Syntrophotalea carbinolica DSM 2380: one gene and its partner. Each later gene encodes a partner of the first gene's protein in a complex. Links are inferred from orthologs where the notes say so. Each region holds a gene or a part of one and is shown on either strand. Other genes may lie near its edges.

Region 1 (16,066 bases):
GACGCCGCCCGGGCAGTGCTGATCATCGAAGTCGACGGCGAGCGCGAACTGCTCGAACGCCAGGCCGCCCGGATTATGGATATCGCGTCACCGCTGGGTGTGGTACATACCCGGGTTGCAGTCAGCGACGAGGAAAGCGAGCAGATCTGGCAGGTACGACGCAGCGTCTCGCCGAGCCTGCGCAAGGTCAACCCCGACAAATACAACGAAGACATCTGCGTGCCCCGCAGCAAATTGCCGGACATGATCCGGGCCATCGAGGCCATTTCCAAGCGCCTGGAAATCCCTATCGTAAACTTCGGCCACGCCGGGGATGGCAATATCCATGTCAACATCATGGTCAACCGTGCCATCGAAGGCCACGAAGAGAAAGCCGAGACAGCCATCCGCGACATTTTCGCCAAGACCCTGGAACTGGGTGGCACCATGAGCGGCGAGCATGGCGTTGGCACCAGCAAGGCACCCTACATCCCCATGGAACTCGATGTGGCCACGATCGCCTACATGAAAGCCATCAAGCGCGCCCTCGACCCGAACAACATTCTCAATCCGGGCAAAATCTTTCTGGAAGACCAGTAAACAGCCCACGCCAAGGATTGTCTGACACGAGAGCATAACATCACGCGGCCCGACCGCGTCATCTGGATAGCAAATGAGCAAACATCAGGAAATAGAAGCATACCGGCAACAACTCCGGGAATGCGTTAAATGCGGAACCTGCCGGGCACACTGCCCGGTTTTCAAAGAGGTGCAATCGGAAGCGGTGGTGGCGCGAGGTAAAATATCCCTCGCCCAAGCCCTGCTGGACGGAAAAATCGACCTCGACCGGCACCTTCTCAGCGATATCTCCCAGTGCCTGGCTTGCGGCCGCTGTGTAAAGGATTGTCCCAACCAGGTTCCTACGGATGAAATCATCCTGGCCCTGCGACGACGGATCGGCCGTGAAAAGGGGCTGACCCTGTTCGGTCGCGGCGTGTCCACGGTGCTGCAGCGCCCATGGCTGATGAACCTGCTGACGCGCCTCGGACGCATGTTCTCCTGGCTGGCGTTCCGCAAGGTTCCCCAGGGCAGCGGCCTGCGGCTGCGTTTTCCCGCGCCGTACATCAGCCGCGATCGCACCATTCCGGCGATTGCGCCCCAAGCTTTCCGCCAAAGCCATCCCGAGTTCATCGCCGGGGATCCGGATAAACCGCTGGTCACCTTCTTTACCGGCTGCATGATCAACTACATGCTGCCCGAGATCGGCGACAGCGTACTGGCGGCCCTGCAAAGCCTTGGCGCCAACATTCTTATTCCCAAAGACCAGGGCTGTTGCGGCCTGCCGGCTCTATGCGCTGGAGATGGCGCAGGAGCAGCCCGCCTGGCGGATCGCAACCTTGACGCTCTTACGGCCCACAAAGCCGACGTCATCATCACCGCCTGCGCTTCCTGCCATAGCGGCCTGACCAAACATTTCCGCAGCCTTGGGCCGGACCACGCGCAACTGGCGGATAAAGTCATGGACATTCATGAATTCCTGCTTCAGCAAGGCTTTGTGGAAAAACTCGAGCAACTGCCACGCCGGAACAATCCGCAACCGGTTGCCTACCACGTCCCTTGCCACCTGCGCCAAGCCGGTCTCAAAGAGGCACCCCGTCAACTGCTGGCGGCGCTTCCCTCGGTTCGCCTGGTTGAGATGAAAAACGCCGACTCCTGTTGCGGCCTCGGCGGAACCTTCTCCGTCTACCATTACGATATCAGCAAGAAACTGGGAGCCTTAAAAGCCGAGGGCATACGCGATAGCGAAGCCGAGGTGGTGGCTACAGCCTGTCCCGGATGCATCATGCAGCTGCAGGACACCCTCAATCATGCCGGTTTGCCGCAGCAGGTATGTCATGTTCTGGAAATGGTGGCAGCGGACCTTAAAAATGCCGAGCCGCAATAAGCACACCGGTCGAACGGGAAGCCCCGGAGGGAGAGAGGTCATGAAAAAACTGGCAGCGTGGGGAGTATTCTTCGTGGTTGCGGGATGGGCCGCTTCGGTACTGGCCGTACCGGCCCATCGTTCCCTCACCTACCACGGTGGGGACAGCGGCCCGGTCATCTTTCAGGGAAAAACCCATCGGCAAGGCTGCAGCGAATGCCATCGGGCGGGCATTTTTCCCGTGATGCGGCAAGGTTCCGAAACCATCACCATGAAAAAAATTGATGAGGGCGCGCAATGCGGGGCCTGCCATAACGGACAACAGGCGTTTTCCAGCGAAGGCAACTGCACACGCTGCCATCAAACAGGGGAAAAACGCTAACCGACAGGGGTCGAGCGGTGGCGCGAAACCTCAGCCGCCGATGCCATGCATGCGGCGCTTGCCCTGCCGGAAATCTTTTTCTCCGATGTGATGACGCTCCGGCTTGGCGCAGGCGGCGTTACGCATGATCTCTTCCAGCTCCGCATCGCTGGCATTACGCCGCAAGGCGGTGCGCAGGTCGATCTCCTCGGTGGAAAACAGGCAGGGGCGGATGCGGCCGTCGGCGGTAATACGCATACGATTGCATTCGCCACAAAAGTGCTCGGAGACCGCGGGAATAACGCCAATGTGCCCCGGACTGTCGGGGAAGTGGAACATGCGCGCCGGACCGGCCGGCCCCTGGCGCAGTTCGGGAACCAGCTTGCCGACCTTTTCCAAAGCTTTGATAATTTCGGCGGCCGGGAACATATTTTCGGGTGTGTACTCCAGCCCCCCGCTGACGGGCATGAATTCTATGAAACGAATGGCCCAGGGCTGATCCAGGGTCAAACGGGCAAAATCGGCGATTTCATCCTCGTTGACACCACGAATCGGCACCATGTTGATCTTCAGTGGGGTAAGGCCAACGGCCTCGGCGGCATGCAACCCCTCCAGAACCTTTTGCAGGCCGGTACGCCGGGTTATCTGTTTAAAGCGGTCCTCGCGCAAAGTATCGAGGCTGACATTGACCCGGCTTAGACCGGCCTTGCGCAAGTCGGCGGCCATGTCCGCCAGCAGAATACCGTTGGTGGTAAGGGTAACCTCGACCGACTCGGAAATGGAGGTCATTTCCTGAATAAATCCGACAATGCCCTTGCGCACCAGGGGTTCACCACCGGTGATACGAACTTTTTTAACCCCGCAGCGCACAGCCACCGCCACCACCCGCAGCATTTCCTCGTACGAGAGGACATCGGTGTGACTGACGGTGTCAACCCCTTCGGCCGGCATACAATAACGGCAGCGCAGGTTGCAACGATCGGTTACCGAAAGGCGCAGATACTCTACGGTACGCCCATAGTTATCCTGCAAAGTTTTTTTTGTCTTTTTCACGATGACACTTTCCCTGGCAATTCAAATATCGTATACAAAAATGAAACCACGTTTTATCCCCATTGACTAAGATTACCACCAACAAGCGTAGCAGGGCAAGGGGTATGGATAAAGGGGCGTATGATACCCCGCTGTACAGAAAACCACCCGGCCGCTAACAACATACGGCTTTTTTATCCGTCGCTGATACGCATAAAGACTTTTCGGAGGTTTATTTCACCATGAGCAAAGCACTTGGCCTTATTTCCGGAGGCCTCGACAGCACGCTGGCAGCCCTGACCCTCAAACAACAGGGGGTGGATGTTACCGGCATCGTCTTCGTCACACCTTTTTTTGGTGCGGCCCGCGCACGCCAGGCCGCCCGGCAGATCGATATGCCTTTAATCGTTGAGGAAATTGGCGAGATCCACCTTGACGTATTGAAAAACCCCCGTTACGGCTACGGCAAAAACCTCAACCCCTGCATCGACTGCCACGCCCTCATGTTCCGCCTGGCAGCCCGCCACATCCACAACGGCGAGTATGATTTCCTTTTTTCCGGCGAGGTGCTCGGCCAACGCCCCATGAGCCAGAACTTCAACGCCCTGCAAGCAGTGGCCAAACATGCCGACTGCGCGGATATCATTTTGCGGCCCTTATGCGCAAAGTTGCTGCCCGTAACCCCCATGGAAGAAAAGGGGCTGGTGGATCGCGAACAGCTTCTCGACATCCAGGGGCGTTCACGCAAGCGCCAGGAACAGTATGCGCGCCAGTGGGGACTGACCGAATATCCGGGCTCCGGAGGCGGCTGCCTGCTGACTGAAAAATCCTTCACCGGCAAGCTTCGCGACCTGCTCGATCACCAGCCCGATTGTACCGTGCATGATGTCGAACTCCTCAAACTCGGTCGCCAGTTCCGCCTGTCGAACTCGGCCAAGTTGACCCTGGGCCGCGACCAGCAAGGCAACGAAGCGCTTCAGGCGGCCTTGCGGCCGGAATACACCCTGCTGCATGCCACCGGCTTTCGCGGCCCGACCGGCCTGGTGAGCGGTACCCCAACCGAAGCGGATCTCAATCTGGCCGCCGCCATCGTGGCCGGCTACGGTAAAGGACGCGAGGAGGCCTCGGTCTGCGTACGCCTGCAACAGAACGATACGGAACGTATTATGGAAGTCGCCCCCCTGAGCCAGGACCGCATCATCCTGTTACAGATCCTTTAATCCTTAATAGATTCATCCTTCGATAACCGAAGGACGTACAACGCAAAAAGCCCCCCGGATCACTCCGGGGGGCTTTTTTTGCTTTTCAGGCTGCCAGAGGCAAACGGCTTACATCATGCCGCCCATGCCACCCATGCCGCCGGGCATACCACCAGGCATGCCACCAGGCATACCGCCGCCAGCTTCTTCCTTGGGCAGTTCGGCGATGCAGGCTTCGGTGGTCAGCATCAGGCCGGCCACGGAGGAAGCGTTCTGCAGAGCGCTGCGAACAACCTTGGTCGGGTCGATGATACCGGCTTCGATCATGTCGCAGTACTCATCGGCAGCAGCATTGAAACCGTAGGTATCGGCACCGCCGCGAACCTGGTTGACAACGATGGAGCCTTCGGCACCGGCGTTGGCCGAGATCTGACGCAGAGGCTCTTCCATAGCGCGTTTGACGATGTTCACGCCCCAGTTCTGCTCGCCGGGAAGATCCAGGCTCTCGATAGCTTTGATGCAGCGGATCAGCGCGACGCCGCCACCAGGAACGATGCCCTCTTCGACGGCTGCGCGGGTAGCGTGCAGGGCGTCTTCAACGCGGGCTTTCTTTTCCTTCATTTCAGTTTCGGTCGCAGCGCCGACCTTGACTACGGCAACACCGCCGACCAGCTTGGCCAGGCGCTCCTGCAGTTTCTCACGATCGTAATCGCTCTTGGTCTCTTCGATCTGCGCACGGATCTGCTTGACCCGGCCCTGAATATCGACTTCGCTGCCGGCGCCGTCGATAATGGTCGAGTTCTCTTTATCGATAACGATGCGCTTGGCATTGCCGAGCATGTCGATAGTAGCGTTTTCGAGTTTGAAACCGACTTCTTCGGAGATCACTTTACCACCGGTCAGGATGGCGATGTCTTCGAGCATGGCTTTACGACGGTCACCGAATCCGGGAGCCTTGACGGCAGCCACGTTCAGGGTGCCGCGCAGACGGTTGACAACCAGCGTAGCCAGAGCTTCGCCTTCAATGTCCTCGGCGATGATCAACAGCGGACGGCCCTGCTTGGCCACGGCTTCAAGAATGTTGATCATGTCGCGCATGTTGCTGATCTTCTTATCGTGGATGAGGATCATGGCGTCTTCCATGACCGCTTCCATACGCTCGGCGTCGGTCACGAAGTAGGGAGACAGGTAACCGCGATCGAACTGCATACCCTCGACGGTTTCCAGGCTGGTTTCCATAGCCTTGGCTTCTTCGACGGTAATAACGCCTTCTTTGCCGACTTTTTCCATGGCTTCGGCAATGATATCACCGATGGTCTTGTCGCTATTGGCGGAAATGGTACCGACCTGAGCGATTTCCTTGTGGTCCTTGATGGGCTTGGACAGTTCCTGCAGGTATGCCACGGCAGCTTCTACGGCCTTGTCGATGCCGCGCTTGATTTCCATGGGATTGTGACCGGCGGTAACCAGTTTAACGCCTTCACGGTAGATGCCCTGGGCCAGCACGGTAGCGGTGGTAGTACCGTCACCGGCGACATCGGAAGTCTTGGAAGCGACTTCCTTGACCAGCTGGGCGCCCATGTTTTCGAACTTCTCTTCGAGTTCGATTTCCTTGGCGACGGAAACGCCGTCCTTGGTGATCAGAGGCGCACCGAAAGAGCGGTCGATAACGACATTGCGGCCTTTGGGACCGAGGGTTACTTTAACAGCATCGGCCAACTGGTTGACGCCGCTGAGAATCAGGCTGCGAGCATCCTGTCCGAATTTGATTTCCTTGGCAGACATATCTATTTATCCTCCTTTGGATAGCTTGACTGGTAAGAATCTAATTACTCGAGAACACCCAGGATGTCGTCTTCACGCATAATCTGGTATTCCAAGCCGTCAATCTTGATCTCGCTACCGGCGTACTTGCCGAACAGGACGCGATCGCCGACCTTGATATCCATGGGGAGCACGGTTCCGTCTTCAAGCACCTTGCCCTTGCCCACGGCCTTGACGATACCCTGCTGGGGCTTTTCCTTGGCGGAGTCGGGAATGATGAGACCACCGGCGGTGGTGGTTTCCTCTTCAATACGCTCAACGATGATACGATCACGCAAAGGTCTGATGTTCATGATGCATTCTCCTTTCGTTCTGCCATAAAATTGAGTGCGGGAAAAATCCCGAAAACATCCTTCGCTATGCCAAACAAAAAAAGCTCAAGTCCGATTTTCGCGCGGACCAAAGCCTTGGACTTTGGCGCAATGTTAGCACTCGGTTTACATGAGTGCTAACAAGCATGGCTAAATATAATCAGCTGAATTTGAATGTCAAGGGATTTTGCTAAAAATCTGGCAAGGCCCAGTTGACATTTCGGAATTTTCAGGCATAAACGTATACCTAATCGTTCAAGAATCCGACTTGACTTTGCGAATCCAGGTGTGTTACTTGGTCTTTAACTCGACACTGAGTACCGACAATTCGAAGGTCTCCCGTAACTGGCGTCTCGAGGTGGATCACCACCGGGGAGCGGGGCCAAAAGACCTTACAGCCGTACGCCTGGGCCCCCTTTTAAAAAGGGCCAGGCGTTTTTTATTTTCTGAAGGAGCACACAGCCATGAGCAAGAAACTCTATATCCCCGGACCTGTCAAAGTGAGTGCCGATGTGCTGGAAGTCATGGCCACGCCCATGATCGGCCACCGCATGAAGGAATATGCCGTCCTTCACAAGGAAGTTACCGACGGCCTGAAAAAACTCCTGAACGCCCCCGGACCGGTATTTCTTTCCACCTCCAGCGCCTTCGGCGTTATGGAAGGCGCGGTGCGCAACCTGGTGCAGAAACGCTGCGCCTGCTTCGCCAACGGTGCCTTCAGTAAAAAGTGGTACGACGTAACCCTGCGCTGTGGCTTGGAAGCCGATCTTTTCGATACCGAGTGGGGCCAGCCGGTCACCGCCGAAATGGTCGATGCCGCCCTTGCTACCGGCAAATACGACGCCATGACCGTCGTCCACAACGAAACTTCCACCGGGGTCATGTCTCCTCTGGATGAAATCGCCGCGGTCATGAAAAAATACCCCGAGGTTTCCTTCATTGTCGATACCGTATCCTCCATGACCGCCGTCCCCATCGACGTCACCGCGTTGGGCATCGATGTCTGTCTGGCCGGCGTGCAGAAAGCTTTCGCTCTGCCCCCGGGACTGGCCGTGTTCGCCGTCAGCCAAAAAGCGCTGGACAAAGCCCGCACCACCCCCAACCGCGGATACTACTTCGACTTCGAGGAATTCGAAAAGAACGACGCTAAAAACAATACCCCCAGCACCCCCTGCATCAGCCAGATTTACGCCTTGCGTCATCAGCTGCAGAAAATGTTCGCCGAAGGTCTGGAAGATCGCTATGCACGCCACGCGCAGATGGCCGATGCGACCCGCGCCTGGGCGCTCAAGCAGGGCTTCGGTCTCTACGCCGCCGAAGGTGCCCGCTCCCAGACCCTGACCGCGGTCAAAAACGACGGCGGCACCGATGTAGCACGCCTCAAGGAATTGCTTGGCGAGCGCGGCTATGCCATGGACGGCGGCTACGGCAAAATCAAGAACGACACTTTCCGCATCCCGCACATGGGCGACATGACCATGGCGGACATGGAAGAATATTTCGCGCTGCTTGAGGAATTACTGCCCCAGGTGCGCAACTGATTTTCATCCGTACCCCCCGGATGAGAAAACCGGAGACATCCCCATGTCTCAACTTTTTATTTTCTCCTCAGGCCCCCTTCGGGGGGCCCTTTTTTATTTCCATACCGCCCACCTCCCGTTTTTCCATAATCGCCAATGGCGCTCGCCATACGCCCGGTTATATCCTGCGTGCATTTCTCCCCGTACACGGACCATAGCTGTCAACGATTGCAAACAACTACTCCTAACGACCTCCCGGCAACCGCTGTAAATCCGTTTGGCGCTCCGCTCTTGACAAATTGTTAACCAAACAATAAATTAGCGATGTTTTATTTTTATACTTCAATGAACCTGTCGGTTCCGTGCCTGAAATGGTCAAGGAGGCAACATGCCGGAAAACAACGCTTCATCCAAGTTTTGCTCTACCTGCGGAAAACCATTGCACCTGCAAGCCGAAATCTGCCCCCATTGCGGCGTCAGGGCCATGCCCGCACCCGGCACCGGGGTCAGCAAAGCAGCCCTGCTGCTTTTCACCTTTTTCCTCGGCGGCATCGGCGCTCACAAGTTTTATCTGCGAAAATACGGGCAGGGGGTTCTTTACCTTCTCTTCTGCTGGACCGGCATTCCCGGAATCGTTGCCTTCGTTGAATTCATCCTCTACTGCTTCAAAAGCGAAGCGGAACTGCAGCAATCCTATCCGATGACAAACGGAAGCGCCCTGGCGCTAGCCTTGATCGTGCCTTTCGGCATCATTCCCATCATTGGAATCCTCGCCGCTATCGCCATTCCCCAGTTTGTCTCCTACCGGCAGAAAGCCTATAACGCCGCGGCCTTGTCCGACCTCAAAAATTGCCGCACGGAAACCGAGGCCTACTATGCGGACAATTTCACGTATCCAACCCGAACCGGGCAGATGGTTTGCGGTACCGCCGATGGAGTGGCTGTTTACTTCCTGCCCCTGGGAGGGGAGGATTTTCAGATCATCAGTTTCCACAAAAACGGTGAAACCGCCTACCTGACAGGGAGCGAGAGTATCGAAATCTCCCAAAACTCCCGATCCGAGATCGAAAGTCAGCTCGCCGAGCAATTCGGCATGAGCGGTGGTTACGGTGCCTTCCATTTCATCGAATAGCCGGCATGTAAAAAGAGGCGGGCCGCATAAAGGGCCCGCCTCTTTATCGACCGGATGCACAGATATCCTGTCAGCTATGTATCCGCAGAACATCAACCAAGATGTTTCTTCACCGTACGGCGATCAAGGCCGGTGCAGCGGGCCACCGCCTCGATAGTCCCGTGCCGCCGATAGAGCATCTGGCAATACCCTGCCAGCAGTTGCTGGGCGCCAAGGGTACCTTTATCGACAGCATCGAGCAAATGCGGATCGGAAAAGCTCGTGATGGCCCCCGCCTCTCCCTGGTAATGGCCGGTTACAAGGATGCGGCGGATAGCCTGCTCCAGCTCCCGCACGTTACCCGGCCAATGATAGATGGGGCCGACGGAATCGACCAGCGTACTGCAAACAAAATCGACCAACTCTTCCCCTTGTCCGCCGAGCATGCGAAGCAATATGACCCGAACCATCGCCTCAAGTTCGCCGGGATCCTCCGCCAGGCGTTGCCGCAAGGGGGGCATGACAAGGATATCGGAACAGAGCCGGTAATAAAAATCGTCGCGAAACCGCCCATCCCTGCGCATGGTTTCAAGAGGCCTGTTGGTAGCGGCAATGACGCGGCCGTTAAAGCGCTGCTGTTCGTGACTACCGACAGGATAAAAGACGCGGTCCTGCAAAACCTGCAACAATTTGGTCTGCACCGGCAAGCTAAGATCGCCGATTTCGTCGAGGAAGATGGTCCCGTGCGGCGGGCAGCGACTGAAGGCTCCGGCATAGTCGCCGATGGCGCCGGTGAAAGCCCCCTTGCGGTGACCGAACAATTCCGATTCGATAAGGGTTTCCGGATACTGCGAAAGATTGAGGTGGATAAAATTGCGGGTAAAGCTTTCGGCAAAGCAGCCCTTGTTGGCGTTGTAGGGGATAAACCCGGAACGACCGATAGCCGCCGCAGCGGCCCCCTTGCCGGTGCCCGTTTCGCCGAGAAGCAGGGTCGAAAAATCCTCCATGCGATTCCAGAGCAGTTTTTCGTAACGCCGGATGTCGCTGGTGAAAATATTGTCCCACAAATGCCGCCGCAGTGTCTGCATGGAAGGACATAAACCGGCCAGGGTACCGTCAATGAAATAAAAGGCACGGCGGATCTGATAGAAGATCGCCAGATAGCGCAGGGCCTCGGCGTTTTCGAAACCTACCGAGGTCAGGTCGGAAAGCACTTCCCGGGCAAAAAGCGAACGGCACGGCACATCGCCGGCGGCAATCTGTCGCCGGATAAAACCGTCGAACTCTTCCCGGTAACGGTGATAGACATCGAACAGATAGGCGTGACGCAGCAACTCCCGATCTTCCCCGCCATAATGCCGAAGATCCGGTATGCCGAGTTTACTCAGCGCTTCTTTGGCCCGGACAGCAACCATGGCGAAAAGCTCATCCCGCCCGACATCTCCCTCCACAGCGGCAATGCGTCTGTCCAACGCTTCGCGTTCGGGGCTGAAGGGATTGGCAAAGGCAGCGCGCGCTATCAGGGAAAAGGTCCGATGATCGCCGTCGTTCAGTTTCTTTAAAGTCATCATGCATAAAATGTCTACCATACATGCACTATATGTCAACGGCAAACCTTGGATTTGTCCAGCAGCACGATGCTTTTCTAGAAATATCTTTATATTTCAACACCATAGAGCCGCACAGCGATTTTGGCATGGCATCTGCGATAGGACAGATCATATCCAAACGATTCCTGCACACTCATACACAACAGAAGGAGAGGCAACCATGCAGGATACTCCCGTCATCGACATCCACTGCCATGGTGCCGGAATCGGCGCTGGTCACAGCGGCTGCCGCATCGGGCAGCGCATGCGCCGCAGCTGGAAGTTTCGCCACTACCTCAAGGCCTTCGGGGTCACCGCCAACGAACTGGAACGCGAAGGGGACATATTGGTGATACGGCGTTTATCGACCCAGCTGGCCGCTTCGAACGCGGTGCACAAGGCCGTGCTGTTCGCCCTTGACGGCGTCATCGATGCCCGCGGCCAGCTGGACGAAGCGCGCACCGAACTGTACATCCCCAACACCTTTATCAAACAAGCCTGCCAGCGCCACCCCAATCTGCTGTTCGGCGCCAGCGTCAACCCGGCCCGCCCCGATGCACTCGATTGCCTGGAACGAGCCACCGCATGCGGGGCGGTTCTGATGAAATGGCTACCCTCCGTACAGGGCATCGACCCTGCGAATCCATCCCTGATTCCCTTTTACCAACGCCTGGCCGCATTGAAACTGCCCCTGCTGAGCCATACGGGAAACGAAGAATCCTTTACCCGGGCCGACAACACGCTGGCCGACCCGGAACGGCTACGCCTGCCTCTGGAGCAGGGGGTTACGGTCATCGCCGCCCACTGCGCCAGCAACGGACGCAACGACAGGCAGCGTAATTTCGATCGCTTCCTGACCCTTATGCGCACATTTCCCAACCTGCACGGCGACCTTTCGGCCCTGACCCAGATCAACCGTCTGGGACACCTGCAACGCATCCTGAAATATCCCGAATACCTGGACCGGCTGCATTACGGCACCGACATGCCCCTGCCCCGCACCGGCCTGACCTCGCCCTGGTTCCAGCTCGGGCGTCTGCCCCTGGCGACCATCCGAAAATTGGCCGCCATCGACAACCCCTGGGACCAGGACCTGCAACTGAAGCTGGCACTCGGTCTGCCCGCCCGCGTGCTGCACAACACCCACCGGCTCCTGCGCCGGCCATCTCTATGAGGATTGTTATGCCGACCACCGAACAGACCTCGCCACTCGCTGGCGCCTTCCATCGTCTCAATGCCGCCCAGGCCCTCGGCGCGCTGAACGACAACCTGATCAAGCTGATCATCGTCTTTGCTCTTATCAGCCGGCAAGGCGCCGATCAGGCCGGCACCATCGCCGCGCTCGGCAGCGCCGCCTTCATCGCCCCGTTCCTCCTGTTCTCGGCCTTGGCGGGCTCACTGGCCGACCATTTTCCCAAAAACCGCATCATTGTCTGGATCAAAGGATTCGAAATCGGCATTGCACTGCTGGCGGTTATCGGGACCTGGACGGGAAATCCGGCCCTGCTCTACCTGACGGTTTTTCTGCTGGGATGCCACAGTGCCATACTGGCTCCGGCCAAATACGGAATCGTACCGGAATTCGCCGCGAGGGAGGAGCTTTCCCGCGCCAACAGCCTGCTGGAAACCTTCACCTTCATGGCCATTGTCGGCGGCACGGCTCTGGCGCCGTTTCTGGTGCAGTTTTTCGGCGGCCGTCACCATATTTCACTGCTGATCGCCCTGGGTCTGGGTCTGGCGGGGTGGCTGCTGGCCCGAAGCCTGCCAACCACCGCGGCCGCGGCCGGCAACCGGACGTTAACGCTATCCCCCATGGCTTACTGGCGCACCTTGTGCAGACTGCGTCACGATCATTATCTGCTGCTGGCCATTATCGGTGCCGCTTATTTCCTGTTCGTCGGCGCCTTCTGCCAGCTCAACCTGCTGCCGTACGGCATCATCCGCCTCGGGCTCACCGAGGAACAAAGCGGCTATCTGTTTCTTGCCGCCGCCCTTGGTATCGGGGTCGGCTCGCTGCTGGCGGGACGGTTGTCGGGCCGCAACGTCGAGTTCGGAGTGGTGCCCATTGGCGCCGCTGGCCTCACCCTCGCAGCTTTCGACCTGCATGTGATTCCGGCTCACCTGCCGCTGGTACTGACTGTCATTGTCCTGTTCGGCATCAGTGCGGGGCTGTTCATCGTACCGCTGCAGGCATTCATCCAGATGCGTGCCCCGGCTGATCGTCGCGGTGAAATCCTGGCGGCGTCCAGTTTTCTCAGCTGGATGGGTGCCCTGGCCGCCTCGGGCCTGCTGTGGCTGATTTCCGGCCCCATGGGCATAGGCCCCGACGCCGCCTTCAGCCTGCTCGGCGCCATCACTCTGCTGCTGACCATCCTGACCCTGTATCTGCTGCCCGATTTTCTGTTACGTTTCATCGCCCTGGTGGTCATGCGCGTGGGATACCGGCTCACCATCACCGGACGGCAGCACATCCCCGTCGAAGGAGGAGCCTTACTGGTTGCCAACCACGTGTCCTGGGTCGATGCTCTGCTACTGACAGCGACCCAGCAGCGACGTATCCGTTTCGTCATGGATCGGGGCATCTATCAGACACCGCTATTGCGACAACTCTTCCGGTTGATGCGGGTGATCCCGGTTTCCGCCAAAGACGGCAGAAAAGGGTTGAAGGAATTCATCGGCGGCGCCCGCAAAGCTCTGGATGACGGCTATATGGTGTGTATCTTCGCGGAAGGGGAGATCACCCGCAACGGCATGCTCAACGAATTCAAGGGCGGCTTCGAACGCATCGTCAAAGGCACCGACTATCCGATCATTCCGGTGTACATCGGCGGCGCCTGGGGCAGCATCCTGTCGTACGCCCATGGCAAACTCCTGTCCCGCTTTCCCTCCCGGTTGCCCTACCCTGTCACGGTGGCATTCGGCGAGCCGCTGCCGGCCGGCAGCAGCGCTCATGCGGTACGGAGCGCCGTGATGGAACTATCCTGCGACTGGTTCAATGCCCGAAAACCGGAACGACGCAGCCTGGGCGAAATGTTCGTCGACACGGCCCGCCAGAACTGGCGACGGCCGGCCCTGGCCGACACCGGCGGTCGCCGCCTGAGCTACGGTCAGGCCCTGACAGCCGCACGCATTCTTGCTCAAAAACTCTCCCGCCTGACCGGCGATTCTCCCATGGTCGGGGTCTGTCTGCCGCCCACCGTCGGTGGCGCCCTGGCAAACCTGGCGTTGAATCTGAACGGCACGGTGCCGGTAAACCTTAACTATACCGCCTCCGACGACGCTATCCGTTCGGCCATCGCCCGATGCCAAATCACCTGCACCATCAGCTCACGGGTGTTTATGGAAAAGCTCGGCACCCTGCCGGAGCTGCCCGGGACCGTCTATATCGAAGACCTGCTCGCCGGCATCGGCAGCATCCGAAAAATGCGGGCCTTCCTCATCGCCCGTCTGTTACCGTCACGCTTCTGGGCCCGGCCGCAGAACTTCGACGCCGACCAACTCGCCACCGTGATCTTTTCCTCAGGCAGCACCGGCGAGCCCAAGGGGGTCATGCTGTCGCACCACAATATACTGTCTAACCTCGAAGCCCTGCGCATCGTATTCCGGGTCGACAAACGCGACAACATCTGTTCCGCTTTGCCGTTTTTCCACTCCCTGGGCTTCACCGGTACTCTGTGGCTGCCGCTGCTTTCCGGTTTTTCCGCCGTTTATCACACCAACCCCCTGGACGGCGCCACCATCGCCCGCACGGTACGGGAACACCGCTCGACCCTGCTGCTCACGACCCCGACTTTTCTCATGGCCTATATACGCCGGGCCAAACCCGCTGATTTTGCCAGCTTGCGTCTGGTGATGACCGGCGCCGAGAAACTCAAAACCAAACTGGCCGACAGCTTTGAACAAAGATTCGGCATCCGTCCCCTCGAAGGCTACGGCGCCACCGAACTTTCACCGGTCATTTCCCTCTCGGTACCCGACGTGGAAATCGACGGCATCCGCCAATCCGGATCCCGCGAGGGGAGTGTGGGGCTGCCGGTACCCGGCGTCGCAGTGCAGATCGTCGATCTGGACAACTACGTCCCTGTCGATGGGAAAAGCCCCGGTCTGATCCTGGTCAAAGGCCCGAACCTCATGCTCGGCTATCTCGGCCGGCCGGACAAAACCGCGGCAGCGATCCGCGACGGCTGGTACGTCACCGGCGATATCGGGCACCTCGATCGTAGCGGTTTCCTGCACATCACCGACCGGATGGCCCGCTTCAGCAAGATCGGCGGGGAAATGATCCCCCACGGGGCCGTGGAAGATGCCCTGCACACCGCCCTTGGCCGCACCGGCGTACTGGCAGTAACCGGCATCCCCGACGACAAACGAGGCGAAAAGCTGGTGGTGGTCCACACCCCGGAAGCCGGCGAAGGCGCTGCCTTGCACGATCTTTTGACACAAATCGAACTGCCCAACCTCTGGAAGCCGGGCAGGGACTGTTACGTACAGGTGGAAGCCATGCCGCTGCTCGGTACGGGCAAACTCGACCTGCGCGGGATCAGGAAAATCGCCATGACAGGGTTGGCGTAGAGGGCGATCCTCAGGTTTGCCCCCACGGGGATTTTGACAGCACGCCACCGCCAAAGGGCGAAAACCAAAATCACCCCACATACGAGGAAAACCATGACCATATACCAGCTCAAACCGGCCTTTCAGAATCTGCTGCGCCCCCTGTGCCGCGCGCTGGCACATCGCGGCATAACCGCCAATCAGGTCACCGTCACGGCCCTGCTGTTGTCGCTGGCCACCGGCGCCACCATTTGGCTCAGCGGAGGGTTCCGCTGGGCATTGGCCCTGTTGCCGGCGATATTGTTGGCGCGCATGGCCCTGAACGCCGTCGACGGCATGCTCGCCCGGGAACATGCCATGCAATCCTCTATGGGAGCGATCCTCAACGAACTCGGCGATGTCCTCTCGGATACCGCCCTGTATCTGCCTCTGGCGATTGTTCCCGGACTGAACCCCGCGCTGATGACCCTCATCGTGGTCCTGGCTGTTATCAGCGAAATGACCGGCGTGCTGGCCGTATCGATCGGCGCACAGAGGCGCTATGACGGACCGATGGGCAAAAGCGACCGAGCCTTCGCGTTCGGCCTGTTGGCTCTGCTGCTCGCGGCCGGCATATCCGTCGGACCCTGGCTGCACCTGGTTCTTGGCGGGATCCTGCTGTTACT
Region 2 (16,028 bases), 980 kb from region 1 along the record:
CCTCTTCGCTTAACGGCAGGGCTTCCTCATCGTTACCCTCCCCAAGCATCTGAACGTAACCACCCAACGGTATCAGGCAGATTTTATATTCCGTTTCCCCCAAGGTACGCGAAAAAAGTTTCGGACCGAACCCCAGGGAAAACTTGAGAACCTTGACGCGGCACCATTTGGCAACAAGAAAGTGCCCCAGCTCGTGGACGAAAACCAGCACCCCGAGCATCAGTATCCCGCCAAGTATTTTCAGCATACCGTCGCTCCTTCGCCCCTGGCATCGATAAAGCGGCGGGCTTCCTTGCGACCCCAAAGATCGGCGCGCAGAACCTGGTCGATATGTTCCAGCGGCTTGACCTCCAGGCCCTGCAATGCGGCGCGTATCACCCGGGCGATATCGAGGAAGGCAATTTCTTCATTGAGAAAAGCATCGACAGCGATTTCGTTGGCGGCATTAAGTACGGCCGGAGCGGTGCCCCCCATCGCCAGAGCTTCATAGGCCAGGGCCAGACATGGAAATCTCTCCAGATCCGGTTCGTCGAAAGTGAGATTGCGCATACTGCAAAGATCGAGCGGCGGCAGATCCAGAGGCAGACGAGTGGGGTGAGACAGGGCATAGGCAATGGGGGTTTTCATATCGGGAATACCTAACTGGGCAATTACCGCACCATCGACATACTCAACCAAGGAATGCACAATACTCTGCGGATGGATATGCACGGCAATGCGCTCTGCCGGCACATCGAACAACCAGCGTGCCTCGATAACCTCGAGCCCCTTGTTCATCATGGTGGCGGAATCGATGGAGATTTTACGTCCCATGCTCCAGTTCGGATGAGCCAGGGCATCTGCCGGAGTGACACTGGCCATATCCGCCAGCATCCGGTTGCGAAAAGGCCCCCCCGAGGCTGTCAGGATAAGTCGCCGAACATCATCCATACGATGGCCTTCCAGCGATTGGAAGATAGCGGAGTGTTCACTGTCCACGGGGAACAGCCGCACACCGTGGCGAGCGACCGCTTCCGTAACCAGGGAACCGGCCGTGACCAACGTTTCCTTGTTGGCCAGGGCAATATCCTTGCCTGTCTCGATGGCGGACATGGTTGGAACCAGGCCGGCCGCGCCGACAATGGCGGAGACAACCATGTCTATATCTTCATGACAGGCGCACGCCACCAGCCCTTCGACCCCGGAAAGGATCTGCGGAGCATCGGCGCCGAGGCGCTCTTTCAGCTGCTGCGCACCGTCCGCGGATATTACCGCCACCATTTTGGGACGGAAGCGGCGGATTTGCTCCTCCAGACGAGCGAGATTGTTGCCGGCTGTAAGGGTAACGACCTCGAACTGTTCGGGAAAAGCCGCAACAATATCCAGAGTACTTACACCTATGGAACCGGTAGATCCGAGGATGCCGAGTTTTTTAACGGAAGCCATAACCCCCTCTAAACCTGAAAAATCAGGATGAAATAGTATGTTAAAGGAAATGCGAACATCAAACTGTCGAGACGGTCGAGGATCCCCCCGTGTCCAGGAATCAAGGTACCGGAATCCTTGACGCCGAAGGATCGCTTCAGAAGCGATTCAAACAGATCGCCGAGCTCTGCGATCACCCCCACCACCAGACCCAGGAGCAACAATGGCACAAGTGCCGCCCATGGTGCAAAGGTCAGATGCGCCAAACCGGCGGCAAGCACACTGCCGCCAAGTCCGCCGATGGCACCTTCGACACTCTTTTTGGGACTCACGCTCGGATAGAGCTTTCGACGCCCGAAAAAGGTGCCCGTAAAATACGCGCAGGTATCGTTCAACATGACCATCATAAGTACGAGCAGTACCCACTGTATGCCGTGGGGCTGGCTCCTTAACAAGGCCAGATGCGCCAGGGGGATGCTGATATAGATGAAACCGAAAAGCAAAAGGGCCAACTGCCCGGAAACTTTATCGATCGCACCGTGGCGGAACAGAAAAACGCAGGCGAACAAAAAGACCGATGCGATCAAACACCCCACAAACACGGCATAATGGCCCAGCACAAGCGGGACCATAAGGCCGATTCCGGCCACAATGCCCAGGTATTTTTCCATGGACCGCCCAGCGGCCAGAGCCATGGCGTAATATTCATATAAAGCCCAGCCGGCAACCGCGTAGGTCAAACAAAAAAAGCCCCATGGCGGAGCCCACAGGATAAACGCAATCAACAAAGGCAGCGCGATGCATGCAGTCAGAATTCGGGATTTGATAACATTCTCCTTCAGTCGGTGACATCATCTTGACATTGATCGGCAGTCAAACCGTAACGGCGTTGGCGACGACTGAATTCAGTAAAAGCCTCGTGCAGATGGGTGGGGCTGAAATCGGGCCACAATACCGGAGTGAAGTAGATTTCCGCATAAGCCAGTTGCCACAAGAGAAAATTACTGATGCGAATTTCGCCACTGGTACGAATGAGAAAATCGGGGTCGGGCATACCGGCGGTCTGAAGAAAACCGGAGAAACATTCCTCATCTACGGCATCCAATCCGAGTCGCCCAACAGCCACTTCGCCGGCGATCGCCTTTACAGCGCCGAGAATTTCGTCCCTGGCGCCATAGGAAAGCGCCAACGTCAGTACCATATCCCGATTATTGGCCGTTCGCTCCATAGTACCAATCAAGGTGTGCTGCACAGCTTCAGGCAATCGGTGAATGGCCCCGATAACATTCAGACGAATGCGATGGGTCAGAAGGGTTTCCAACTCCCGTTCGAGAAAGGTATTGAGCAGCGACATCAGGGAATCGACTTCTTCTTCGGGACGCCCCCAATTCTCGGAACTGAAGGCATAGAGGGTCAGATAGGACAGACCCAGCCGTCGCGACTCCTCGATAATAACCTTTGCCGTTTCCACGCCGTGGTGATGTCCGAGGATTCGGGGCAGTCCACGCTGCTCGGCCCATCGGCCATTGCCGTCCATAATGATAGCAAGATGTCGGGGTATACGCATTTCGGCACCGCCGTTTTCAAAGTGCATTCGGGAAGGAAAGATCAAACATTAACATAACCGATTTTCACCAGCAAGACAGGATCGCCATGAAACGGGATATAAGAAAAGGGACGCCGGCACCGACGTCCCTCGGTTTAACTTTCACTGATCGGGCAAGCCCGCAATAAAACGCCCGACGGCCCCCTTTAGCGGAACCCATGAAGCGCTTTATTGCCGAGTTTAGATTTCCATGATCTCTTTTTCCTTTTGGGACACAAGATCATCGATTTTGGCGACATAGGAATCGGTAACGTCCTGAATTTCCTTTTCGCCGCGTTTCAGGTCGTCTTCACTGATTTCCTTGTTTTTTTCCAGTTTTTTCATGCCGTCGTTGGCATCCCTGCGGGCGCTGCGGACCCCCACTTTGGCATCCTCGCCCATCTTGCGAACCACTTTGCCCATTTCCTTGCGACGCTCTTCGGTCATGGGCGGAATGACAAGACGAATCAGGTTGCCATCGGAGGTGGGATTAAGACCGAGATCGGCTTTGAAAATAGCGCGCTCGATATCGGCCAGCAGTTTCTTTTCCCAGGGCTGAATGGTAATCAGACGGGGTTCGGGCACGGCAAGGGTTCCGACCTGGTTCAGAGGTGTCGGGGTGCCGTAGTAATCGACCATGACATCGTCCAGCAGAGACGTAGAAGCCCTCCCGGTGCGTACTTTGGTCATGTCCTTCTTCAAGGACTCCACAGCCTTGTCCATGCCGCTGCGAGCTTTTTTGATGACATCGTTATACATGGAAGTTACTCTCCTTTGACGATGGTACCAATGGCCTCGCCAAGCACGACCTTCTTGATATTGCCGGGGCGAGACAGCTGAAATACCACAATAGGCAGATCGTTATCCATACACAGCGAAGTCGCCGTGGCATCCATAACTTTAAGACCTTTTTTTAACACGTCAAGATATTTCAGATTATCGAATTTGACAGCGTTTTTGTCCTTGCAGGGATCGGCGCTATATACACCGTCCACTTTAGTGGCCTTAAGAATGACATCGGCGTCAATTTCCATGGCACGCAGACTGGCTGCCGTATCCGTGGTGAAATACGGATTACCGGTGCCACCACCGAAAATAACCACGCGCTTCTTCTCCAGATGGCGAATCGCGCGTCTGCGGATATAAGGCTCGGCCACCTCGCGCATCTCGATAGCCGTCTGTACCCGGGTCGGCACTCCGGCCTGCTCGAGGGCGTCCTGCAAAGCCAGACTGTTCATGATGGTTGCAAGCATCCCCATGTAGTCGGCGCCGGCACGATCCATCCCGCCGGCAGCGGCGGCCATGCCGCGGAAGATATTGCCCCCGCCGATGACCACGGCCACCTGCACCCCTAGGCCAATGACTTCCCGGATTTCCTCGGCAATACCGGAAATAACCTGAGGGTCAATGCCGAAGCCCTGGTTACCGGCCAGGGCTTCACCACTGAGTTTCAAAAGAATCCGCTTATAAACCGGTTCTTGATCATCCATAGTCGATGTCACTTTACTTGGTCATGGATGCGACCTCGGCCGCAAAGTCATCGGAACGTTTTTCAAGCCCTTCACCCAACTGGAACCGGACATAACGGGACAGTGTAACCTCAGCACCGATTTCTTTACCGAGGTTTTCGACAACTTTTGTCACGGTGAGATCGGGATCGATGACATAAGCCTGCTCAAGCAGGCAGACTTCGCCGAAATATTTATTGATTTGCCCGGCGATAATTTTTTCAACGATCTTCTCCGGCTTACCACTCTCCAGAGCCTTGGTACGCATAATCTCTTTTTCTTTTTCAACAACCTCGGCCGACACTTCGTCGCGGTTCAGATACTGAGGGTTGGCAGCGGCGATATGCATGGCCAGGTTTCGACCGAGAGCCGCGACGCGCTCATCATCGCCTTTGGACGTTTCGAGCTCGACGAGGACACCGATTTTACCGACGCCATGAATATACACGGCAACCGCACCCTGCGCTACATCGAAGCATACAAAGCGCCTGAGGTTGATGTTTTCACCGATTGTAGCGATCTGATGCGTCTGTTCCTCGGCAACGGTGCGATCGGTACCGGGAAACGGCAGAGCCTTGAGAGCTTCGAGATCCGCGGGTTTGGAGGAGACAACTACCTTGGCAACACCGTTGGTGAATTCCTGGAAATTGGCATTTTTGGCAACGAAGTCGGTTTCGGCGTTAACTTCGACCAAAACGCCGCAGCTACCTTCGTTAAGACCGACCACAAGACCTTCGGCAGCAGCACGGTCGGCTTTTTTGGCCGCAGCGGAAAGGCCTTTTTTACGAAGAATGTCAACAGCTTCTTCGATGTTACCGTCAGCTTCGCTAAGAGCCTTTTTACAATCCATCATGCCTGCGCCGGTTTTGGTGCGCAGCTCAGAAACCATCGATGCGGTGATTTTCATAAAAAACCCTCCTCAGTTATGCTTGGGAGCGACAAAACGCGTGCCACGTCCCTGATATATTCAGCAAAAAGGCGGTCAGTTTCCCGGACCGCCTTTTTGCGAGTTCAAAACACCTTGAACGATTAAGCTTTGTCGGCAGACTCAACCACTTCGGCAGCTTCTGCTGCCGGGGCTTCGCCCTTGCCCTCAACTTCGACCTTATCGGTCTCGGCCTTGTCCGATTCGGCCCGAATCGCGGCTTCGCGAGCCTGAGCCCCATCGATGCAGGCATCGGCCATCTTTGCAGCAAACAGACGGATCGCACGAATCGCATCGTCATTACCGGGAATGATGTAATCGATATCGTCGGGATCGCAGTTGGTATCCACCACGGCGACAACAGGGATGCCCAGCTTACGGGCTTCCTTGACGGCAATGGTTTCTTTTTTGGGATCGATGACAAAAATGGCACCGGGCAGTTTATTCATCCCCTTGATACCGCCAAGGGTCTTTTCCAGTTTTTCTCTTTCGCGCTCAAGATTCAGCGCTTCTTTTTTGGTCAGAAGCTCATAGGTGCCGTCCTGCGCCATGACTTCGATCTTCTTGAGACGCTCGATGCTTTTCTTGATGGTCGCAAAGTTGGTCAACATGCCGCCGAGCCAGCGGTTGTCGATATAAAACTGATCGGCGCGTGCCGTTTCTTCACGAATCGCTTCCTGAGCCTGCTTCTTGGTGCCGACAAACAGAACCTTGTCACCGTTTTGAACCGTTTCGCGGATAAACTGATAAGCCGACTTGAAATAGCGAACGGTTTTCTGCAGGTCGATAATATAGATACCGTTGCGTGCCCCGAAAATATAGGGCTTCATTTTGGGGTTCCAGCGTTTGGTCTGGTGGCCGAAATGCACACCGGCCTCGAGCAGTTGTTTCATACTTACTTGTGCCATGAACTTTCTCCTTAAAATTGGTTTGCCTCCGCGCCCATCTTCCTTGGCGGACCCAGCCTTACCGTCGGCAGGGCACCTCCGCCACAAGTCAGGACGCGTGCGTATTGTGAACAAGCTTATGTACCATGGAAGACCCGTTATGGCAAGGACAAAATCGATGCAAGCCAGTTTACAAAACGGCTCGAACTGTATTACTATGCCGGGCTATGACAAGCCTTCGCATCCAACGTTATCTACTGCGCGAAACCCTTGTTCCCATGCTCCTGGGACTGGCGGTTTTCACCCTCGTCCTGCTTCTGGGTCGCATCCTCAATCTGGTCGAGCTGGTCATCAACAAAGGGGTACCCCTGGTTGATGTCTTGCTGTTGCTCGCCTACCTGCTGCCGACGTTTCTCGTCCTGACACTGCCTCTGTCCTTCCTGCTGGGGGTTATGGCCGGGTTCGGACGCATGTCCGCGGATCGGGAAATTCTTGCACTTAAGGCATGCGGCGTCGGATTGCGCCAGTTGACCGCGCCGATCGTAGGATTGGGATTACTGGTGAGTCTGGCTACCGCTGCGACAACCATTGCCATCAAACCGGCCAGCGAAGACCTGTTTCGCGAAAAACTGTTCCATATCGCCAGCAGTCGCGCCAACATCGGTATTCAGGCCCAAATCTTCAACGACGAATTCGAAGGCATCATCCTGTACGCCAACGATGTCGACGAACGCTCCGGACGAATGCAGGGCGTTTTCATCTCGGATGAACGAGACGACACCCTGTCCTCCATCATCCTGGCCAATGAGGGTCGGATTTTTTCCAACCAGGAAAACCTGACCCTTACCCTGCACCTGGAAAACGGCACCATACATCGCCAACGCCGGGAAACCGGCAGCGGCTTTCAGGTTATCGAGTTTACGCGGTACGACCTGAATCTCGACCTCGGGCAGACCTCCATGTCGGCGGATCAACCACGGAAAAACAAAAAAACCATGACGCTTGGAGAGCTATACCAGGCCATCCGACCCGACGCAGCAACGCCCCCTTCCAAAAAAAGGGAATTGCTGGCCGAATTCCACTGGCGCCTGGCTGTTCCCGTAATCCCCCTGCTTTTCGCCCTGCTCGGCGTTCCCCTGGGCATTCAGCCGGTGCGCTCCGGTCGCGGCAGCGGGTTTGCCGCCGGCCTGCTGGTTTTCCTGGCCTATTATGTCCTGCTGTCCCTTGCCGGCACCCTGGTCGTCGATGCCGGCTTGCCTGGCCTCATCATGTGGGGGCCCAATTCGATTTTCCTTTTGGCCAGCATCGTCGTTTTACGTGCCGCAGCCAAGGAAAAGCCCCTTCCCCTGGTGGAGTTTTGCCGTCGATGGACGGACATCCTCATCCGCCGCCTGAGGAAATAAGCGATGACGCCTCTCTACAGCCGCTATATTTTAGCAACTTTTTTCCGACTGTTCGGCTTGGCTATCGGGGCCTTTGCCGGCCTTTATCTACTCGTCGAGTTTTTCGAACGGATTGACGATTTTATCGAGTATCATGCTTCCGTCACTTTATGCGTAGCGTACTTCCTCAACAAAACCCCTCTGATCATTACCCAGGTTGCCCCCCTGGCATGCCTCATGGCGGTTTTCATGACCCTTGGCGGGTTCACCCGTTCAGGAGAGCTGGTGGCCATGCATGCCGGCGGCATCAGCCTGGCGAAAATAGCCGCGCCCATGCTGCGTATGGGGCTTTTATTCTCACTTATCATACTCGCCGCCAATGAAGTTATCGTACCGCCCTCCATACAGCGGGCCAGGCATATCCTCACCACCGAAGTAAGAGGAGGCCCCGCCGTGCATTACAAGCAGGATAAAATCTGGCTACGACACAATAGATCCATCCTCAACATCCGTCAGATCGAACCGGTACAGCAAACTTTAAAAGGTATCACGCTGCTGTCTTTTGATAAAAACTTCCGCATTCAACAACGCTTTGATGCCGGCAGCGCCGTTTATAGCGGCGGCAGGTGGTATTGCCAGGATGCCGTTACCCGTCGATTCGACACGACATCCGGCAATTTGTTAACGGAACAACGCCTTGCGGAAAAGATAGAGGACCTGCCGGTGGTTCCGGAAGACTTCAAGGTTCCCGGCAGCAAACGCAACGAAGATTTGCCCATCAGCGAATTCCATCGCCTGGGGAAAAAGCTTAAACGCGAAGGATACAACCCTACCCGCTTCCAGGTCGACATGCACGCCCGTATAGCCGCCCCGTTTGGGTGTCTGATGATGACCTTCCTTGGCATCCCTTTCGCGATCCGCAAAGGCCGCGGCGCCAGCATGGCCCTCGGCATCGCCATCAGTGTCGCCATCGGCGCCCTCTATTTCATCCTGAACGCAACCCTGCTGGCCTTTGGCTACTCGGGAACCTTCCCCCCAATCATCGCCGCATGGAGCGCCAACATCCTGTTCCTGCTTTTCGGTACCTGGCTGTTTTTGCATAGCGAAGGCTGATTTCCCGCCGATCCGTAAAAAAAAGGCGCCCCACTCGGGAGCGCCTCTGTTGCCGAAAAGATTTAAACGAAATCTCAGTAGCGATAGTGTTCGGGCTTGTAGGGTCCATCCACCGGAACGCCAAGATAGTCGGCCTGCTTTTCCGTCATCCTGGTCAACTTCACCCCCAGGTTAGCGAGGTGCAAACGCGCCACTTTTTCGTCCAGTTGCTTGGGCAGTACGTAGACCTTGTTTTCATACCGATCGGAGTTTTGCCACAGTTCGATCTGCGCCAGCACCTGATTGGTAAAAGAGTTGGACATGACAAAGGAAGGATGTCCCGTGGCACAGCCAAGATTCACCAGCCGGCCCTTGGCCAGCACGGTGATACGCTTGCCGTCGGGCCATTCAATCTGGTCGACCTGCGGTTTGACCTCGTGCACCGTCAGACTGGGGTCGTCATACAACGCATCGACCTGAATTTCCGAGTCGAAATGCCCGATATTGCAGACGATGGCTTCGTTCTTCATGACATCCATATGGCTGCGGGTTATGACATCGACATTACCGGTGGTTGTCACAAAAATATCCCCCCACTGGCAAGCTTCGTCCATATCCACCACCGCAAAACCTTCCATGGCGGCCTGCAGGGCACAGATGGGGTCGACTTCCGTGACGGACACCAGGGCCCCCATCCCCTTAAAGGCCTGGGCACAGCCCTTGCCCACATCTCCGTAACCCAGCACGACGCATTTTTTTCCGGCAATCATGACGTCGGTGGCACGTTTGATTCCATCGATAAGCGATTCACGGCATCCGTAAAGATTATCGAATTTACTTTTGGTCACCGAATCGTTGACGTTAAAAGCCGGGAACAGCAGTTCCCCGTTTCGGGCCATATGATACAGCCGGTGCACGCCAGTGGTTGTTTCCTCACTTACGCCTAAAAGCCCCGTAGCCATGCGCTGCCAGTACTCGGCATCCACCAGCAGTTGCCGATTGAGCAAGGCGTCCACGATACTGAGCTCTTTATTATCGTGAGAAATTTCGGGTACCTTTCCGGTACGGGCATAGGCGCGCTCACGCTCCACCCCGCGGTGGATCAGGAGGGTCGCATCGCCACCGTCATCGACAATCAGCTGCGGACCTTCTTCATAAGCCAGAGCCTTGAAAGTGTACTCCCAGTATTCCTCCAGAGTCTCCCCTTTGTACGCAAACACCGGAACACCGGTGGCAGCGATGGCGGCAGCGGCATGATCCTGGGTTGAATAGATATTGCAGCTGGCCCAACGCAAATCGGCACCCAACTCCGCCAGGGTCTCGATCAATACCGCCGTCTGGATCGTCATATGCAAAGACCCCGTGATACGGGCCCCGGCCAACGGTTTGGTACCGCGATACTCCTCCCGGATGGCCATCAAGCCGGGCATTTCCGCCTCGGCCATACGGATTTCTCTACGCCCCCATTCAGCCAACCCCATGTCTTTGACAACGTAATTTTCCGAAATAGACTCACTACTCATGATTTGTACTCCATTTGAATTTAAGGCCATACCCGATGGGCAGGCTATTGGATTTTCACCGCGGATAAAAGTACGACGGCATGCTCCGAATCGCGACCATTAAGCATCTCAAACGATTTTAGCTCAAAGCCTGCCATAAGCAGCCAGCCCTCCAGTTCCGAACGCTCGAAGCCCAACCATTGATCGGCCATACGCTCCCGGGCCCACTCGTTTTGATGACGATGCAAATCGGCCAGGGTAATCCCACCACCTGGCGCCAGCACCCTGGCAAGTTCGCAAAACACCTGTTGTGGCTGAGGAGCATGATGCAGCACCATGTTAAGCACGGCCCACTGCACTTCCCCTTCGGATACGGGAAGATGCCGCATCTCCCCCAAGCGTAATTCGATACCGGTCAATCCGGCATCCCGAATACGCTGACCGGCCTGCTGCAGCATGACCGAAGAATGATCCACACCAATCACGCGATCCGCCCGACGGCGCAAGCCATCCAGAAGATTACCGGTGCCAACCCCGATTTCGAGGATGACCGGCCTTGCCGGTACCTGATCCAGCAACCGGGCTCGGTAAGCTGCCATGGGCAACGCATCCCGCACCAGATCATCCCATTGTCGAGCATGCCGATTGAAAAACTCCAGGCTCCTGACCCGCCGTTGCTCCAACACCATAAGCAGGCGTTCCCGGTCGGGACACGCCCCGGCATCACGCGTCAAACGCGACTCCACGAATGGCCGAATATCCTGGAAAAAATCATTGCGGCCATCCAGGCGATAATAGGCCCAGGTTCCTTCGCGCTTCACCGATAACAGGCCGGCTTCTGAAAGAATCTTGAGATGACGCGAAACCCGGGATTGGCCCACATCCAGAATGGTGGTCAACTCCTGCACGGTAAATTCTCCGCGGGCAAGCACCGCCAACAAACGCAAACGGGTCGGATCGGCCAAGGATTTAAAGGTCGTGAGCATCTATCGAACATCCTGATTTCTATATATCAACTTTTCTTGATATAACCAATCCGAACCCAGAATGCAAGAAAAAAGGCGCACCCACATGCGGGTGCGCCTGCTTTCCGACAAATACGGCAATCTTACCGAAGAGGCATGAGTACGGTATACACGCGCCCGGTGGCAATTTCGGTGATCTGTAATCGCAGTTGCGCGGCAGAGATGGCTTCCCCCGGAAAGAACAGAAAACCGTGGGCGAGGCCGCCAGGCTGTATCCCTTGATTCACGAGTGATTTATTGGCCAGATCGCGAGCGATCTGTCGACCGGCGTCATCATCCGTAGCCCCCTGTGTGCCACCAACCACGGCACCACCGGCACCGCCGACCGCAGCCCCCTTAAACAGAGCCGAGCCGACATTTTCTCCACTCAAAATGCCAATCGCGGCCCCCAGAACAGCACCGCCGGCGGCTCCAAGCATCGCGCCCTTGCCGCCACCTTTGGCAATGCGCGCATATTCTGAACTCTTCTCGATGCGTGTATAGGCTGTACGGCTATCGAGCAGGTTCCACAGATTGCCTTCATTATCGATCAAAAAAGACTGTTCCGGCACGATGGCGAGAGCCTGCGATCCCTGATTATCGAACACCACCTGCACGGGCAGCAAGCCGGCGCTACGGATATCGAAACCGAAGACTTTGGAGGCCTCGGTTTTCTCGACAAACGCCTTGGAAGCTAGCTGGGCGCCGGCCACCGTTTGCATGTTGCCGTAGCTGGCCGGAGAACGAAAGGGCACTTCCTGACTTCGATAGGTCGTACAACCGGCCAACAACACCAGCAGACCACCGAATACAACCAAACGTGAAATTTTCATGATCCCGCACCTTTCAGTTAGCGATTGTAGGAATATTCTACCATACATTCTGACAAGGCCCCTGCAATGTGAATTCCCGCCGCAGGCATGATGGGGATCGACCAGCGTGCTTACCTGCCTCCCTCAAAGCCACCGCCAGGCCAGCAGGTGACATCGATACCACATCCAGGACAACAAAGCGCAAACCCAGTAAACCGCAGGTCGGTCGATAATCCCCTCGATACGTCGATCGAAATAATCGAGCACCGACAACCGCCCCTGTCCGACAGTTACCGCATGACGATAGTTACGGGCCGTATCGAGCATAAATGCCAACTGCCAGGCATTGCGGCAGACAAATTTTCCGATATGACGCCAAAAGCGGATTCTATGGCGAAAAGAAAGACACCGCAGCCGCCGAGAGAATTCCTTGAAGAAAGGCCCCAGGCGCAGTCGTTCACATGCCGACTGCTGCCGATATATGCCCGGTACAGCTGTAATCCAGGCACCGTAACCGGTGCCTTCACAGGCCAACAGCATGGCATTGAGGGCTTGCCGGGGATAAAAGCCTTCCGTTTCGAACCGACGCGCCGAGGTCCCGAGAACGGCGGGCAAAAGCAACCACTGTCCGCGGGCATCGATGTTTTTCGCCATACGAACATCTTCAAGAAACGGCAATGTTTCGTCAAATGGGCCCAGCACATCGAAAAACGAACGAGCCATCATGAATCCCTGATCACCGTGCGTACAAAAGGGACGATGCAGGTAGGTTTTCCAGGCATGATGATAAAAGAGCCAGGAACGTTCTTCCGTATGGCGCGTAAAGGTAAGAGGAAAATGTCCGACAACGGCCCCATCACCAGTTTGCTGATGGGTGGACTTAAGGCAGGCATGGGCACTGGCGAGGGCCTGTGGATCTTCAAAAGTGGAATCGGCGTGGAGAAACAGCAAATAATCGGCACGGCTTTCCGAAACGCCGACATTGAATTGCCGGCCTCGGCCGGGTTCGGAAACGATTAGGCGGCAATCGAAGGGACAGCCCTGACGCAATGAAGAAAAAACGGCGGCACTGTCATCATCGGAACCGGCATCACAAAGGATGAGTTCGAAAGTCACCCCCTGCTGCCGGCGCAGAGTGGCAAACAGATCGACAAGGGTGCGACCCTCATTGAGGATGGGAACAATGACCGACAGCTCAGGTTTCAATAAATCGGGCAAAGGGGGCATGATGTGCCTGCATAAAACAAAAGGCGAACCTTTCGGTTCGCCTTTTGTCTGCAACGATCAGAGACCGGCGCGTCCGCGCAGGGAGTCGACACGGTCGGTGCGTTCCCAGGTAAATTCGGGGAGTTCACGACCAAAGTGCCCATAGGCTGCGGTTTTGCGATAAATCGGGCGCAGCAGGTCGAGGGTTTCAATAATTGCGGCCGGCCGCATATCAAACTCTTCGCGTACGATGCGGGCGATTTCATTGGAAGGCAACACCCCGGTTCCGAAGGTATTGACCATGATGGATACCGGCTCGGCGACACCGATGGCGTAAGCGATCTGGACCTCGCACTTACGGGCCAGCTTAGCGGCAACGACGTTCTTGGCGACGTAGCGAGCCATGTAAGATGCGCTGCGGTCGACCTTGGAGGGATCTTTACCCGAAAAAGCTCCGCCACCGTGGGATCCCTGGCCACCATAGGTATCGACAATGATCTTGCGCCCCGTAAGACCGCAGTCACCCTGAGGACCGCCAACGACAAAGCGACCGGTGGGATTGACGTAAAACTTGGTATTTTCATCAAGCATGTCGGCCGGAACGACTTTTTTGATCACCTCTTCGATCAGGGCCTCGCGCAAGGTTTCATAGGCGACGTCGGGCGCATGCTGGGAAGAAACGACAACGGTATCGACCCGCACCGGCTTGTCATTGATATACTGCACCGAAACCTGCGACTTGCTGTCGGGACGCAAAAAGGTCAAAAGACCGCTTTTACGTACTTCGGACATACGCTGAGTCAATTGGTGAGCATAGGTAATGGGCATCGGCATAAGCACCGAGGTCTCATCACAGGCATAACCGAACATCAGGCCCTGGTCACCAGCGCCCTGTTCTTTAAAGAGCCCCGCACCTTCGGTAACCCCTTGAGAAATGTCCGGCGACTGCCGGTCGATAGAGGTCAGCACCGCACAGGTTTCCCAGTCGAAACCCATGGCGGAATCGTTATACCCGATATCCCGGATAACTTCGCGGACCACCTTGGGATACTCGACGCGGGCATTGGTGGTGATTTCACCGGCAATAACGGCCATTCCGGTTGTTACCATCGTTTCGCAGGCAACACGACTTTGGCGATCCTGATCAAGGATAGCGTCAAGGATGGCGTCGGAAACCTGATCTGCGACTTTATCGGGATGGCCTTCGCTTACGGATTCGGATGTGAAAAGAAAATCGGTCATGGGCATGGGAAACCCCTCCTGTTATAAAATTATTAAACCGCCAAATTCTAAGTACCACTGTTTAAACTGTCAAGCATTTACTCGACAGGTCCGCCGATTGGCTTACCGAAAAGGGAAGGAAAGCGCCTGTTCATTTCGCCCGCCAGTCTTCTGGCGGCCTCCGGTGCCGAGCCCAACTCGAAAAGCTCAGCCACCAATTGCTCGGCCTCGGGTCTGTATACCTGCCGAATGATACGTTTGACCTGGGAAATAAAGGGTGCATTCATGGACCATTCATCGAAACCAAGCCCCAGTAGCACCAGCGTATAAAGAGGGTCCGCAGCCATTTCGCCGCAGATCCCCACCATGACACCGGCCTGCTGGGCGGCCCGGCAGATCATGCGCAACGCACGCAAAACCGCCGGATGCAGAGGCTCATACAGATAGGCAACGTGTTCGTTGCCTCGATCGACCGCCAGACAGTACTGGATAAGGTCGTTGGTCCCTACCGACAGAAAATCGACTTCCCGGGCAAGCAATTCCGTGACCAGCGCCGCCGCAGGGGTCTCGATCATTATGCCGATTTCAATGTCTGCATCAAACGCATGCCCCTCTTCGGCCAATTCCCGTTTCACTTCATTCAGCAGATTTTTGCAACTTTTAATTTCGGCCACCCCGGTAATCATGGGGAAAAGGATACGGGCCTTGCCATGGGCGGAAGCACGCAGAATGGCACGCAGCTGAACTTTGAAAAGGATTTTTTCTTTCAGGGAAAAACGGATGGCGCGCAACCCCATGGCCGGATTCGCTTCATCGGAGAGATCGATATCCGACACCAGCTTATCCCCGCCGACATCGAGTGTTCGAATGGTCACCGGGTGCGGCGCCATGCTTTCGATAATTTCCCGGTAAGCTTCGACCTGTTCGTCCTCGGAGGGTACGCATTTACGCTTCATATAGAGGAATTCGGTGCGAAACAGCCCCACCCCCTGAGCGCCTTCGCGTAAGGCAATGGGCACCTCTTCGGCAATTTCTATATTACTGCGCAATATGATGTTATGGCCATCGAGAGTAACGGCATCGAGGCCACGAAAATAGGTGAGTTCTTCGGCCTGGTATTCGTAAAACTGTTTTTTGTCCAGGTACTCCCTGAATGTATCCGGTGAGGGATTCAGGACAACGGTACCGGTGCAACCATCGATGATAACCGGCATACGTTCGCGTATTTGCGATGTAACAGACTCGAGACCGACCACTGCCGGTATGCCGAGGGAACGCGCCAGAATCGTGGTATGGGATGTCCGGCCGCCGAGGTCGGTGATAAAACCGATAATGCGCGATTTATCCATCTGCATGGTATCCGCAGGAGACAAATCGTGGGCCACCACCACGGACTTCCGCTCGATATCGGCCAAAGATTGCTGGGAAACACCTACCAGGTTACGCAGAATACGATCGCCAACCGAATCGACGTCCGACCGGCGTTCACGCAGATACTCA

What was found.
Region 2: the proteins of groL (region 1) and metK are in contact, whole or in part, in a cryo-EM structure (PDB 8P4O), measured with the Escherichia coli proteins. The link is inferred for Syntrophotalea carbinolica DSM 2380 from one-to-one orthologs.

The regions. Positions count from the first base shown.
Region 1 is NC_007498.2:3,224,214-3,240,279, forward strand. What follows is about bases 3,953-6,829. They hold groL (chaperonin GroEL), read right to left. Parts: upstream 6,281-6,829; coding sequence 4,625-6,280; downstream 3,953-4,624. Other genes in these bases: PCAR_RS15030 (thiamine biosynthesis protein), read left to right, coding at 3,953-4,516; groES (co-chaperone GroES), read right to left, coding at 6,325-6,612. In the rest of the region: PCAR_RS15010 (FAD-binding oxidoreductase), read left to right, coding at 1-579; PCAR_RS15015 ((Fe-S)-binding protein), read left to right, coding at 653-1,924; PCAR_RS15020 (cytochrome c3 family protein), read left to right, coding at 1,965-2,285; GTP 3',8-cyclase MoaA, read right to left, coding at 2,316-3,317; more of PCAR_RS15030, read left to right, coding at 3,539-3,952; PCAR_RS15045 (pyridoxal-phosphate-dependent aminotransferase family protein), read left to right, coding at 7,095-8,171; PCAR_RS19155 (NINE protein), read left to right, coding at 8,539-9,282; PCAR_RS15055 (sigma 54-interacting transcriptional regulator), read right to left, coding at 9,375-10,832; PCAR_RS15060 (amidohydrolase family protein), read left to right, coding at 11,032-12,024; PCAR_RS15065 (acyl-[ACP]--phospholipid O-acyltransferase), read left to right, coding at 12,033-15,422; PCAR_RS15070 (CDP-alcohol phosphatidyltransferase family protein), read left to right, coding at 15,516-16,066.
Region 2 is NC_007498.2:2,231,134-2,247,161, forward strand. What follows is about bases 12,471-15,309. They hold metK (methionine adenosyltransferase), read right to left. Parts: upstream 14,556-15,309; coding sequence 13,386-14,555; downstream 12,471-13,385. Other genes in these bases: PCAR_RS10640 (glycosyltransferase), read right to left, coding at 12,471-13,328; ptsP (phosphoenolpyruvate--protein phosphotransferase), read right to left, coding at 14,627-15,309. Also shown: RIP metalloprotease RseP, read right to left, coding at 1-247; PCAR_RS10580 (1-deoxy-D-xylulose-5-phosphate reductoisomerase), read right to left, coding at 241-1,425; PCAR_RS10585 (phosphatidate cytidylyltransferase), read right to left, coding at 1,434-2,246; PCAR_RS10590 (isoprenyl transferase), read right to left, coding at 2,243-2,971; frr (ribosome recycling factor), read right to left, coding at 3,191-3,748; pyrH (UMP kinase), read right to left, coding at 3,754-4,479; tsf (translation elongation factor Ts), read right to left, coding at 4,493-5,404; rpsB (30S ribosomal protein S2), read right to left, coding at 5,527-6,330; LPS export ABC transporter permease LptF, read left to right, coding at 6,537-7,712; LPS export ABC transporter permease LptG, read left to right, coding at 7,716-8,804; ahcY (adenosylhomocysteinase), read right to left, coding at 8,879-10,306; PCAR_RS10630 (ArsR/SmtB family transcription factor), read right to left, coding at 10,351-11,271; PCAR_RS10635 (hypothetical protein), read right to left, coding at 11,394-12,122; more of PCAR_RS10640, read right to left, coding at 12,246-12,470; more of ptsP, read right to left, coding at 15,310-16,028. UniProt on the Escherichia coli protein: Catalyzes the formation of S-adenosylmethionine (AdoMet) from methionine and ATP.